3 regions of the Shewanella sp. SW32 genome follow, and region 2 is predicted to be linked to each of the others. Evidence: predicted binding sites of a transcription regulator. Region 2 holds the regulator's gene; each other region holds the start of a gene.
What was found. Region 2 encodes sigma-54, which starts transcription at its own class of promoters, with help from an activator protein. Its sites were predicted from a motif close to GTTGGCACGNNNNTNGNNT; they were not measured.

Region 1 (4,515 bases), on a different contig from region 2:
TGACTGAAATAGCTAAACTGGTAGATCTACAACACGCCCATTTGGCTGTTCTTAAGCAAATCATACTCAAGGAAAAAGGCGCTTTGGTTGACCAAAACGCCGATTTACTGCTTTCCCTTGCTAACGAAAAATCGCAATGTCTGAAAGAACTAAAGAATAATGATGATATTCTGGCAAAACACAGTGATAAATCGCTACTCACTCAGCAAGTCGAACTCGTGCATAAAATGGCTGAGATCAAAGACGCATTGACTGAATGCAAAGAATTAAACGAACAAAATGCCAGTTTAATTGAGATGAATTTAGCGAGTTTAAATCGCTTTGCTCAAGCTTTACAAGCCAGCAGAAACGCCTCCAGCCTCACCTATAACGATAAAGGCAAGACCTCGACTATCTCAAGCTTAGGCAATGATTTAAAGGCCTAACAAGCGCATCACTCCCACTTAGCATTCCCTTTTCTAAGCTCTGATTAGATATTAATGTCTTGTACAAAAAGAAAAGCCGCGTAAATACGCGGCTCAATACATGCTGTTGAACATACTCTCAAAAACGCTAGAAATACGTCACTTCCTTCACTCGTTGTGGACGGCTCTGTTGTTGATAAAGCGCCCAAACCTGTGAAAAATCAAGTTCTAACTCAGTGACATAATGCTCGCCTGCGGGATAACTCTTAACGACTCGTGCGCCGCGGATCACGCCAGAAACTGACGCTTTGACATTATCGTCCGTCAACATCCAATCACTGACACTGCTGTTTGCCGTTATTTTCTGCCCATAAACTTGTTCCGCTAATTCACGATAAGCCACAATTTTTGATGCCTGCATAGCCATCAACACTCTTTGTGATTGCTCTTTAGCCGGTTGAGTCGCTAAGGGCGCATATCCTATAGCCGTTAACTTAGGAAAACTCGGTGGCGGCACATCTTCCCATTGCACATATCTATCTTTAGCAGCGCAGCCAGTTAGCATTAGCCCCGTGATAAGTAATAAAAAGTAGTGTTTCATTTTCCATCTCCTAAGACACGCACTTCATTCATGCCTGGACTCGCCTGACGATATAAGATGCCATTTTGTGACACAATTTGCTCCGAAGGCTGCATGTAGTTTGCCAACTCTTTTTGAGTCACAAAAGTTTGAGATGCCGATACCACGCGATTGTTACTAATGTTCACAATCCGAGTATTGATCGCCATACCATTGGTTACTACGCTCATAGTCGAAACGACAAGATGCTCAACAGGAAGATCTTTCGACAATTTTTGCCAATCTCGCGTCAAAATAAAATCCCCGTCAGATGTGACTCTCAAGCCATCAGCTAAGTTTAAATCCACCACATTAAACTGAAAGCTATGGAGCGACGTCATTAATCCTTGCTGTAACTGTTGCGCTAACGCATTAGTGCCATTCAAATCGCCCACTAATACTGGTGTTGCAACTACGATAGGTTGATCAGAACGCAAAGCATCATTTTGCTTAACAAGCTCAGTCACTATTCGCTGTGCTAAATGGTTAATCACTGCCGTTGGCGGCAACCCATTGCCATCCACTAAACTCGGTTTGGGCGGCGTAACCGGTTTAGCTACACATCCACCTAACATTATCAATGTTAAGGGAATAATCACACGCTTTAGCATTGGATTTACCTCATCTATGGGTGCATTGGCAGTCAAGTGACTCACTTTCTAAGCTTCAAATTTTTAATGAGTAACAAAAACCAGCAATCTTTGGACCAATATTAACCTCAGTCCGACAATATTCTTCTATTACGCAGTATATCGACTGTAACAATGGAAACTTTATCAAAAGTTCTCATACTCAGGCACGAAATTTGCTTTATTGACATATTAGATTAAGAGTCAGAAAACTGGCTCGATTGGTAATATCGCCATTAGCTTAGCGATAAGGATTGAATTGATGCACATACCAGGTTCAGCTTCGCTCATCATTTTGAGCCTTTTACTACTTTCTTTGCCCACCAGAGCCGAATGGATAGAAGCCAGCGGAGAAGCAACTATTATCAATGGTAATACAGCTCAAGCAAGGGAAGAAGCAATTAATCAAGCAGTTAGCTATGCGACATTAAGCACAGGTATTCAAATCTCCAGTGAGCAACAAACCTCTAATGGTAACCTCACACAAAATAACTTTGCGATAAATCGCAACGCCCAAGCCATAAACATTCAACTCGTTAGTGAACAAATTCAGGGAAATAAAATATATGTATCCCTACGCCTCGATCTAAATGATGATCCAACACAACAGTGTCCTAATGGCCAATTAAAGGCCGCTATTTTAATACCTCAAACACAAATAAAAGATCGTTCTCAGCTTAGATATGGACAACTTTCAGGCTTTGAAGAGGTCATTTCAGAGGCGTTAGGGAACACTATAGAAGATTACTCTTCAACTGGCTTTAGTCACATCCATGCTAACGAGCGACTCGATATTGAACAAGACCTAGTGGATATTCGCGGTTATCGACTCCCAAGCTGGCTCAGTGAAATTACCGACAGCCAATATATTCTTCAACCGCAGATCATTGATATATCGATAGAGCCTGTACAACCCACCTTCTTAGGATTTTGGGATGAAGCTCCGCTAAGGCAATTTCAATTCAAACTCAGCCTCTATCATGGAATCAGTGGCGAAGAGGTCTGGAGCAAAAGCTACAGCACATCGGCCCCATGGGAATTTGAAGAACAGGCTATCATTGCTCCCAACAGTAATAGATTCTGGCGTTCCTCCTATGGAAAAAGTATTACTCAATTAATATTGCAGGCTACCCGAGATTTAGACAGCACACTTAATTGCAGGCCATTACTTGGCCAAGTCGTTAGCCGACAAGCAGACAGGATTATATTAAATCTAGGCCGTAAACATGGCATTCGTGTCGGTGATAAATTCCAAGTAGTATTACAACAAAACTTACCCGATAGACTCAATGAAATGCGCGCCGTCGCGACCAAAAGTCGTGCAACGGTAAAAATTGAGCAAGTAAGCGAAGAAAGCTCCACCGCAGTACTTGTAGACCAAAATGCCGCCTACAATGTACAGATAAACGACATAGCGCTTAAGATTTAAGCAACTAAATCATAAGCCTTTTAATCAAAGATAAAACCAGTATAATCACTGTCGTCTCTTCATAGCTCAACAGGATAGAGCAGCCGCCTCCTAAGCGGCCGATCGGGGTTCGAGTCCCTGTGGAGAGACCAGATAGTGCTTGTGTGATTTCAACTTCACTTGAAGATTTTTCTGATAAGAATAATTTTCAGAAACACAATTTAAAACTTCCTCAGTCTATATCCCTTAAAAAAAACAGCTCTCTTAATCGTTACTATAAAATCCAATACTAGGATATAGCCACATTGCGCCATTTCCCTAATCTTGACTAAATCAGTATAATCTGCGGCATTGAGATTTGCTGAGCCCGACACGTTATCAGGCTCAACCAAGGAGAGCATGCTTGGCCAACACTTATATACCGCTAGATCAATACCGCCGTAAGTGGATTTTCAACCACAAAGACTTGCCTGTCACCGACGAGGACAAGGCGCATATCCTGCCGTTAACAGATAAAAGTGCGATGGAAATCTGGAATCAATGGATCAGCAACAAGAGTAGTCGTGCGGAGCAATTTACTAAGGGAGATTGGGCGGCGAAGGCTGATGCTTGGGTGGAAACAGATCATTGGCAGAGCGCTTGGGATAGTGAAGATAGCAGTTTACCCACCATGTTAGCTGAGTTTATACAATGGCCCGATGAGACGCCGGTGTATTTTTGCTATGAAAAATATCAGATTATTGAAACTCGTTGGGATGTGTTCGTCCGCAATTGGAAGTGTTTTCTTTTCTTTGACGACGGTCCCATTTTGATCTCGCCAAAACAGAAACAAGCGGTGATGTTCGAACAGAGTGGTCAATACAAGCTAGGCACTCGCGGATAATTTATACAGGGCGCTTAACGCTGATAATTTCCCATCGATAGCTTTACGCCAACACTTTTACGCAATAGTTTAGCGCGAGGAGTCATCTTGTTGGTATGCTCATATTTAATGATGAGTATGCCATAATAGCCATTTTCGAATGATGCGTAAGCACAATTAGCCTATCACTCCCCTCTTCTTTAGATTAACATCCGTTTTCGGTGCCGAGTATTTGAGAAGTTGGGGTCAACTTTTTGCTGTAAATACTCATAAAAATCTGCTTAAAACCCAATAATTAAAATAGAAAATTGAGGTGTATTATGAAGTTACTCTCCACTCTTACCCTAGCAAGCGCGCTGTTATTACCCCACACATTAATGGCCAAAGAAGTCTCAGGAGTGCAAGTCGCCGAGACAGTGACATTAGATAGCCAAACATTACAGCTCAATGGCGCGGGCGTTCGCAGTAAGTTCTTTATGGATTTATATGTAGGCAGTTTGTATTTGCCAGCAGCATTAAGTAGCACTGCAGCGGTTATTGATGCACCAGTTGCAGCGATACGCCTTAACATTACCTCAGGCATGATCACCTCA
Region 2 (4,515 bases):
TGCACTAGCGCTTTACTGGCAGGTCCAGAACAAACACAGCGGTGATTCCGATAACAGAGTTAAAGATCAAAATACCCCAGATTTCATCGTTGAAGATCTGCGCAGTGCTGAGTTCAATGAGCAAGGACTAGTGAATAGCCGTGTGACGGCGAAACACATGGAACATTATGATTCAACGAATCAAACTTTCTTTACTCAACCTGTTTATCTTGTTTATCCAGACCAAGGTAAAGCACAATGGCAACTCAGGGCAGATCAGGGCAAGCTAAACAAGGAAACTGGCAAGGTTGTATTAGAAAATAATGTTATTATCGATGCCATTAGCCCAGAAGAACCGATTCAGACCTTGTCCACCAGTTATCTGGAACTCGATCTCAACACTATGATAATGACCTCTGACCGTACCATTTACGTCACAGGGAAAGATTTTAATATTCAAGGCCAAGGCCTTTATGCCGACCTCAACGCGCAAGAAGTGCAATTGACCAGTCAGGTAGTAGGAACATATGAAGCAAAATAACGTATTACTTGCCAGCCTAATGCTAATTATGAGCATGAGTGCTTTCGCGAAAGTCGGCGACTTAAAGCAGGAAGTTAAAATCAAAGCTGTGAGCCAAACTGCGGATATCAAAAACAACCAGATCATTTTCTTTGGTCCGGTTGAAGTTACCCAAGGCTCAATAAAAATCCAAGCAAATGAACTGCGTGCATTTTCCGCTGAAGGTGAAAATAGCAAAACTTTGGTCGCCACAGGTAACCCTGCTACGTATAGCCAAATATTAGACGATGGCCGTCCTGCATCGGCTAGCGCGAAAGAAATTCGTTACGATATGGCAAGCCGCACCTTAACACTGAAAGGTATGGCGTCATTAGATCAAGCGGGTAGCCAAGTTACAGGCAATTTAATCCGCTATAACATGATTCAACAGAAATTGATGGCCGAGAGTACTGGCAGTGGTGACGATCGCGTGATCACTATTATTCAGCCTGAAAACTATCAAGATGATGCTAAATCAGACGCTCCGGCGGATAAACCTGTAAAAAAGCAGGACTCTAAATGACCCAAATCACCTTAAGAGCACAAAATCTGGCGAAAAGTTACAAGAGTCGCCAAGTGGTTAAAGACGTCAGTCTGACGGTAAAAACCGGTCAAGTCGTTGGCCTACTCGGTCCAAACGGTGCAGGTAAAACCACGACCTTTTACATGGTTGTCGGGCTAGTGAAGAGCGATAAGGGACATATCTTTATCGACGATGATGATTTAACCGCAGATCCTATGCATCTGCGTGCCCGCAAAGGCATAGGTTACTTACCGCAAGAAGCCAGTATCTTTCGTAAGCTAACTGTTCATGACAACATCATGGCCGTACTGCAAACTCGTAAAGAACTTAAAAATGAAGAACGAGAAGAAGAACTAGAACATCTGCTCGAAGAGTTTCATATCACCCACATCCGTGACAGCCAAGGCATGTCATTGTCGGGTGGCGAACGTCGTCGCGTCGAAATTGCGCGGGCTTTAGCCGCTAATCCTAAGTTCATTTTGCTCGATGAACCGTTTGCTGGCGTCGATCCTATTTCGGTTATCGACATCAAGAAGATTATCGAACAACTCAAAAGTCGCGGCCTTGGCGTATTGATCACAGACCATAATGTCCGCGAGACATTAGATGTATGTGAACATGCTTATATTGTGAGTCACGGAAACCTGATTGCCGAAGGAACTCCAGCAGAGATCTTAGACAATCAGCAAGTTAGGGCTGTGTACTTAGGTGAACAATTCAGGCTATAGTTAATCGAGCGAAGCCAATGGAGGCAATTTATACCGCCATTGGGCTTCACTCAAGATAATAATAAGCGACCTTATCCAACAATAATAACGTAGGGATCAGCGGTAACATGAAAGCGTCACTCCAGCTCAAACTGGGTCAACAGTTAACCATGACGCCACAATTACAACAGGCCATACGTCTGTTGCAACTGTCGTCATTAGAACTGCAGCAAGAGATCCAGCAAGCATTAGATTCTAATCCCCTTCTCGAGCTGGAAGAGGATCAATTCGACGCCACTAAAACCCCTGTAAACCAAACGCTATCCGATACGGATTTCAGTGAATCTAGCACTCTGCCACCAGAAAAAGACAGCTCCACCATAGACACGGCAGAGTCGCTAACCAAAGAATCCATGCCTGATGAGCTCCCCATGGACACCACATGGGATGAAGTGTTTACCGCCTCCCCAAACTCAGGCCCCGGCGGCAGTCGTGAAGACGATATGCCCTTCCAAGGCGAGACCAGTGAAGGTTTGTACGAACACTTAGAATGGCAAAAAAACCTCACCCCGTTTTCTGAAACCGATTTAGCCATTGCCACCGCCATTATTGATGCCATTGACGATCAGGGCTATCTCACCCAAAGCACTGAAGAAATTCTCGAAGCCATGGGCAATCCTGAAGTTGAGCTTGACGAAGTCGAAGCCGTACTCAAGCGTATTCAGCATTTTGATCCCATAGGCGTTGCCGCCCGCGATTTAAGTGAATGCCTGCTGATCCAACTGTCGCATTTCGCCGCTGATACTCCCAACCTAGAAAATGCCCGCATGCTGATCAAAGATCATTTAGATCTGATCGCCGCCCGTGATTTTAGGTTATTGATGCGTAAGACTAAATTAAAAGAAGATGAATTAAGGGATGGTATAGCACTTATCCAAACCCTCAATCCTCGCCCAGGTTTGTTGATCACGCCCAATAATGACGAATACGTTATCCCAGATGTGTCTGTGTCGAAGAAAAATGGCCGCTGGGTGGTTGAGCTTAATCCTGACTGCATGCCCAAAATCAATGTAAATCAACATTATGCTTCAATGGCGCGCAGCACTAAAAACCAAGCCGATAGCCAATTTATTCGCGGCCATCTGCAAGAGGCTAAATGGTTTATTAAGAGCCTAGAAAGCCGTAACGACACTTTGCTTAAAGTTGCTAATTGCATAGTGCAATATCAGCAAGGTTTCTTTGAGTATGGTGAAGAAGCCATGAAGCCTATGGTGCTTAACGATATTGCCGAAGCGGTAGAAATGCATGAGTCCACCATCTCACGGGTCACAACTCAAAAATACATGCATACCCCTAAGGGACTTTTTGAACTAAAATACTTCTTCTCTAGCCACGTCGGTACTGACGATGGTGGTGAGTGCTCATCCACAGCAATCAGAGCCTTTATAAAGAAACTGGTGGCAGCGGAAAACCAGAAAAAACCATTAAGCGATAGTAAGATGGCACAACTTCTGGCAGAACAAGGGATCAACGTAGCCCGCAGAACCATTGCGAAGTACCGAGAGGCTATGCTTATTCCACCTTCTAATCAGCGTAAAAGTTTATAACCTACAGTGGATATCGGAGGACGTTTCTATGCAAATAAACCTGAGTGGGCACCATATCGAAATTACCGAATCGTTACGTGCATATGTAGAAGAAAAGTTTTCAAAACTTGAACGCCATTTCGAACAGATCAATAATGTGCACGTTGTGCTCAATGTTGAGAAAATGCAACAGATTGCCGAAGCGAGAATAAACCTCATAGGTGGTGAAGTTTTTGCGACTTCAGAGCATGCTGACATGTATGCCGCTATAGACGCCCTGATTGACAAGCTTGACCGTCAGGTTATTAAACACAAAGAGAAGTTAACAAAACACTAATAATGGAACTTTGTACCATACTGCGGCCGGAGTGCACTACCTGCGCCACTCCGGGCAGCAAGAAAAAGGTACTGGAACTCATCAGCGACTTAGTCGCTGCCCAGTACCCGACCCTCTCATCTCAAGAGATATTCGAAAGCCTAGTGGCGCGCGAAAAGATGGGGAGCACAGGTATAGGTAACGGCATCGCCATTCCACATGGTCGACTAGCCGATATAGATCAGCCCATTGCCATACTCATTAAGTGTGAAGAGCCGATAGCATTTGATGCTATCGATAAGCAACCTGTTGATATTTTATTTGCACTACTGGTGCCTGCAGACCAATGTCAGCAGCACTTAAGTACTTTGTCTTGCATGGCCGAAAAGCTGAGCGACAAGCAAATATTAAAGCAATTACGCAAGACGCATGATGAAACGGAACTCTATCAGGTAATCACTGGATGAAACTGGTCATAGTGTCGGGCCGCTCAGGCTCAGGCAAATCTGTCGCCCTTAGGGTACTCGAAGATCTCGGCTATTATTGTGTCGATAACCTTCCCTTGCCATTGATTGGCAGTTTGCTTGAGCAACTCAAAGGCAGTAACGATCTCGTCGCCATCAGTGTCGACGTGCGTAACATGCCTGAGCAGGATAAGGTCTTAGTGAAACAACTCGCTAGCCTACCTCCAGATACTGAGTTAACGAGCTTCTTCCTTAACTCCAGCGATAAAATTCTGCTCAAGCGTTACAGCGAAACCCGCCGTTTGCATCCTTTGTCGAAGAGCCGAGTCTCTTTGCAAGAAGCGATAAAGCTGGAGGGGAAACTGCTCGAGCCTATGTCAA
Region 3 (4,515 bases), on a different contig from region 2:
AGGCTAACGCGATGGAGCTGCTGCTCGATACCTTAATGCAAACCATTGCCGCTTATATTTGGCCATTGTTTCGCGTCGCGAGTATGTTGATGGTCATGGTGGTATTTGGGGCGGCAACGACACCAACACGAGTGCGCTTATTATTGGCTATGGCAATTACCTTTGCGATAGCACCCGTTCTTCCTCCAACTCAAAATGTGGATTTATTTTCGTTAAGCGCAGTATTCATCACCGCGCAGCAAATTATTATCGGTGTTGCCATGGGGTTTGTGACTCAAATGGTAATGCAAGTCTTTGTGCTCACTGGACAGATCATTGGTATGCAGACCAGTTTAGGCTTTGCCTCTATGGTTGACCCAGGTTCTGGCCAACAAACACCCGTTATTGGTAACTTTTTCCTTTTATTGGCGACATTGATTTTCTTAGCTGTGGACGGCCATCTTTTGATGATCCGTATGCTAGTGGCAAGCTTTGAAACTTTGCCAATTTCTAATCAAGGCTTAACACTCACAAGTTATCGATCACTGGCTGATTGGGGGTCGTATATGTTTGGTGCGGCACTCACTATGTCGATATCTGCGATTATCGCCTTGTTATTAGTCAACTTGTCCTTCGGGGTCATGACCCGCGCCGCACCGCAATTGAATATTTTCTCTATTGGTTTTCCGATCACTATGATTGGTGGACTGTTTATTCTGTGGTTAACCCTAACACCGGTAATGGCACACTTCGATGAAGTATGGTCGACGGCTCAAGTGCTGCTTTGCGATATGTTAGCGCTCCAATGTAACGCTGATGGCTTGATATGATGGGATTAGGAGAAGCCCATGGCTGAAGAATCAAGTGGCGAACGTACAGAGGAACCCACGGGGAGACGTCTAGAACAGGCGCGGGAAAAAGGACAGATTGCACGTTCGAAAGAACTCGGGACTGCAGCGGTATTGATTTCGGCGGCATGTGGGTTTTATATGCTAGGCCCAAGTTTGGCCATTAGCCTAACTCGGGTGTTTGAAATTGTATTTACCATGGATAGGGCGCAAATTTTTGATACTAATGAAATATTCAAAGTGTGGGGTGTTGTTGCGAGTGAAATAGCCTGGCCCATGGCTAAAATTATGCTACTGATTGTGGTTGTTGCGTTTATTGGTAACGTCTCTCTTGGAGGGATCAATTTTTCGACCCAAGCTATGATGCCAAAAGCCAGTAAAATGAGTCCCCTTGCTGGTTTTAAACGCATGTTTGGCGTGCAGGCTCTGGTTGAACTCACCAAAGGCATTGCTAAATTTTCGGTAGTAGCGTTTTCTGCTTATTTTTTATTAAGCTTCTATTTCAATGACATCATGTTGCTGTCTAGCGACCATCTTCCTGGTAATGTTTACCATGCATTAGATTTGTTGGTTTGGATGTTTATCCTGTTATGTTCCTCGATTTTGTTTATTGTTGTCATAGATGTGCCATTTCAACTTTGGAATCACAACAAACAACTTAAGATGACCAAACAAGAAGTAAAAGATGAGTATAAAGATACTGAAGGGAAGCCTGAAGTTAAAGGGCGAGTACGGCAGATGCAACGCGAGTTGGCTCAACGTCGAATGATGGCCGAAGTACCCAATGCCGATGTCATAGTTGTTAACCCAGAGCATTTTGCGGTAGCAATTAAATATGACGTGCAGCGTTCAGTCGCGCCTTTCGTTGTTGCCAAAGGTGTCGATGATGTCGCATTTAAAATTCGTGAGATAGCAAGGGCCCATAATGTGACAATCGTCTCTGCCCCACCATTAGCAAGAGCTATATACCATACGACTAAGTTAGATCAACAAATCCCTGAAGGGTTGTTTACCGCCGTGGCACAGATTTTGGCTTATGTATTTCAGTTGCGCCAGTACCAAAAAGGTCGAGGTCGCAAGCCTATCCCAATCCCGCTTAATCAACCCATTCCCGATGAGTTAAAATATTAAGACCTAAGCTAAAAACTCTTTGAAGTCGTGATATTATTGCAGGCCAATACGCTATTGGCGTATTTTTTGCTTTCATGCTGTCATACGTCAAAGTTTAGGTAAATATGAATGGATGTTAGAGCGACTTTAGGTCAAGTAAAACAAATGCGCTTGAGTACGTTTAAAGGTATAGGCACTCCTATACTCGTACTCGCAGCATTGGCCATGATAGTTTTACCTATCCCTCCATTTCTATTAGACATACTCTTTTCATTCAACATAGCCTTAGCGCTCATCGTATTATTAGTCGCAATTTATACTGATAGACCGTTGGATTTTGCTGCTTTCCCAAGTGTCCTGCTAGTGGCGACGTTATTACGTCTTGCGCTGAACGTTGCCTCTACTCGTGTGGTTTTACTTGAGGGTCATAATGGCGGTGATGCCGCGGGTAAGGTGATTGAAGCCTTCGGTTCTGTGGTTATCGGTGGTAACTATGCCGTTGGTTTAGTGGTCTTTATCATTTTGATTATCATCAACTTTGCGGTTGTGACTAAAGGTGCAGGTCGTATAGCTGAAGTTAGCGCCCGCTTTACCTTGGATGCTATGCCTGGTAAGCAAATGGCAATCGATGCCGATTTAAATGCCGGAACCTTAAACCAAGATCAAGCAAGATTACGCCGTGCTGAAGTGACCCGTGAAGCCGATTTCTATGGTGCGATGGACGGTGCGTCCAAATTCGTTAAAGGGGATGCGATTGCCGGTATCATGATCTTAGTCATTAATATCGTAGGTGGTTTCATCATAGGGATTGTGCAGCATGGCTTAAGTTTCTCTGAAGCGGTTGAAATTTATACCTTACTGACTATCGGTGATGGTTTAGTGGCGCAGATCCCAGGTCTATTATTGTCAATCGCCGCAGCCTTGATGGTGACCCGTCAAAACGAGTCGGGTGATATGGGCCAAATGATGATGAGTCAGATGTTTGACAGTCATAAGTCATTGGGTATCGCCGCCGGAGTCCTGTTTGTAATGGGTATTGTTCCTGGTATGCCGCACATGGCGTTTTTAAGCTTTGCCTTTATGACTGCTGGTGCAGCTTATTTTGTTTATAAACGAAATGAAAACAAACGTCTTAAAGCGCTAGAACAAGTGAAATCGGGTCCAATAGAAAGACAAGATAAAGAGCCTAAAGAGCTAGGTTGGGACGATGTACATCATGTTGATACTATTGGTCTTGAGGTTGGATATCGTTTGATCCCTCTGGTAGACAAGGGCCAAGGTGGCGAGTTACTAAGCCGCATTAAAGGCGTGCGTAAAAAGTTGTCTCAGGAATTAGGCTTCTTAGTGCCCGCGGTGCATATTCGCGATAACTTAGATTTATCACCTAATGCGTATCGCATTTCACTAATGGGCGTCGTCGTCGGAGAGGCAGATATTCGTCATGATTGCGAATTGGCGATCAACCCTGGTCAAGTCTATGGCAAACTCGATGGTATCGAAACGCGCGATCCCGCCTTTGGCCTGGAAGCTGTATGGATCGCCCCTGAGTTACGTGAGCACGCACAAACACTAGGTTATACCGTCGTCGATGCTGCGACGGTTGTTGCAACTCATATTAGTCAATTACTCACAAATAATGCTGCTAAGTTGTTAGGTTACGAAGAAGTGCAACAACTGATGGATATGCTTGCGAAACACTCACCTAAGCTGGTTGATGGCTTTATTCCAGATATCATGCCACTAGGACATGTCGTAAAAGTGATGCAGAACCTATTAAATGAAGGGGTTTCAGTTAGAGACTTGCGTACTATAGTGCAAACTTTGTTAGAATATGGCACTAAGAGCAATGACACTGAAGTCTTGACTGCCGCTGTACGTATCGCTTTGAAACGTATGATAGTTCAGGAAATCTCAGGCCCAGAGCTCGAAATCCCCGTCATTACTTTGGCGCCAGAGTTGGAACAGATGTTGCATCAGTCAATGCAAGCAACCGGTGGTGATGGTCCTAATATTGAACCCGGTCTTGCAGAACGCATGCAGCAGTCCCTTGCCGATGCGGCTCAGAAGCAAGAAATGGTCGGACAACCCGCCATATTGTTGACGTCAGGTATGTTACGCGCGACGCTGTCACGCTTTGTTAAACATACTATTCCTAATCTCAGAGTCATTTCATATCAAGAAATACCTGATGAGAAGCAAATACGTATCGTATCTGCAGTCGGCCAGTAGAGGACGCATAAGTGAAGATTAAACGATTTTTTGCCAAAGACATGCGCGCCGCACTGGCCCAAGTGAAAGAAACACTCGGCTCCGATGCCGTCATTATGTCAAATAAAAAAGTGAACGGTGGCATCGAAATTGTCGCTGCCGTTGACTATGACGAACCTAAAGCGAAAACTGCAGCCACTGCGCCAGCACCTACCTTTATGGACGTGAGCGACGATCTCGTGTCCCTAGGTGCTAAGCAGCCAGTTCGTGTAGAAACTCGCGCTAAGCCAGCCGCACCAGCAGACTCATTACAAGCCTTACTTGAGAAGCAGCAAAGCCGTTTGAATCAACAAATGTCACATCAGCAAGT

Region 1: L5M28_RS12600 (flagellar assembly protein FlgT) is a predicted target of sigma-54. The motif match lies at 1,816-1,834, and genes of this name have one in related genera.
Region 3: flhA (flagellar biosynthesis protein FlhA) is a predicted target of sigma-54. The motif match lies at 2,012-2,030, and genes of this name have one in related genera.

The regions. Positions count from the first base shown of each region.
Region 1 is NZ_JAKKSJ010000018.1:94,767-99,281, reverse strand. It holds gene L5M28_RS12615 (flagella synthesis protein FlgN) at 1-425, shown strand, start outside; gene L5M28_RS12610 (LPP20 family lipoprotein) at 553-1,005, opposite strand; gene L5M28_RS12605 (FlgO family outer membrane protein) at 1,002-1,634, opposite strand; gene L5M28_RS12600 (flagellar assembly protein FlgT) at 1,915-3,081, shown strand; tRNA gene L5M28_RS12595 (tRNA-Arg) at 3,137-3,212, shown strand; gene L5M28_RS12590 (DUF2947 domain-containing protein) at 3,464-3,943, shown strand; gene L5M28_RS12585 (chalcone isomerase family protein) at 4,243-4,515, shown strand, end outside.
Region 2 is NZ_JAKKSJ010000028.1:33,247-37,761, forward strand. It holds gene lptC (LPS export ABC transporter periplasmic protein LptC) at 1-520, shown strand, start outside; gene lptA (lipopolysaccharide transport periplasmic protein LptA) at 507-1,061, shown strand; gene lptB (LPS export ABC transporter ATP-binding protein) at 1,058-1,789, shown strand; gene L5M28_RS16700 (RNA polymerase factor sigma-54) at 1,897-3,375, shown strand; gene hpf (ribosome hibernation promoting factor) at 3,404-3,691, shown strand; gene ptsN (PTS IIA-like nitrogen regulatory protein PtsN) at 3,694-4,137, shown strand; gene rapZ (RNase adapter RapZ) at 4,134-4,515, shown strand, end outside.
Region 3 is NZ_JAKKSJ010000003.1:178,643-183,157, reverse strand. It holds gene fliQ (flagellar biosynthesis protein FliQ) at 1-7, shown strand, start outside; gene fliR (flagellar biosynthetic protein FliR) at 12-809, shown strand; gene flhB (flagellar biosynthesis protein FlhB) at 828-1,958, shown strand; gene flhA (flagellar biosynthesis protein FlhA) at 2,067-4,166, shown strand; gene flhF (flagellar biosynthesis protein FlhF) at 4,178-4,515, shown strand, end outside.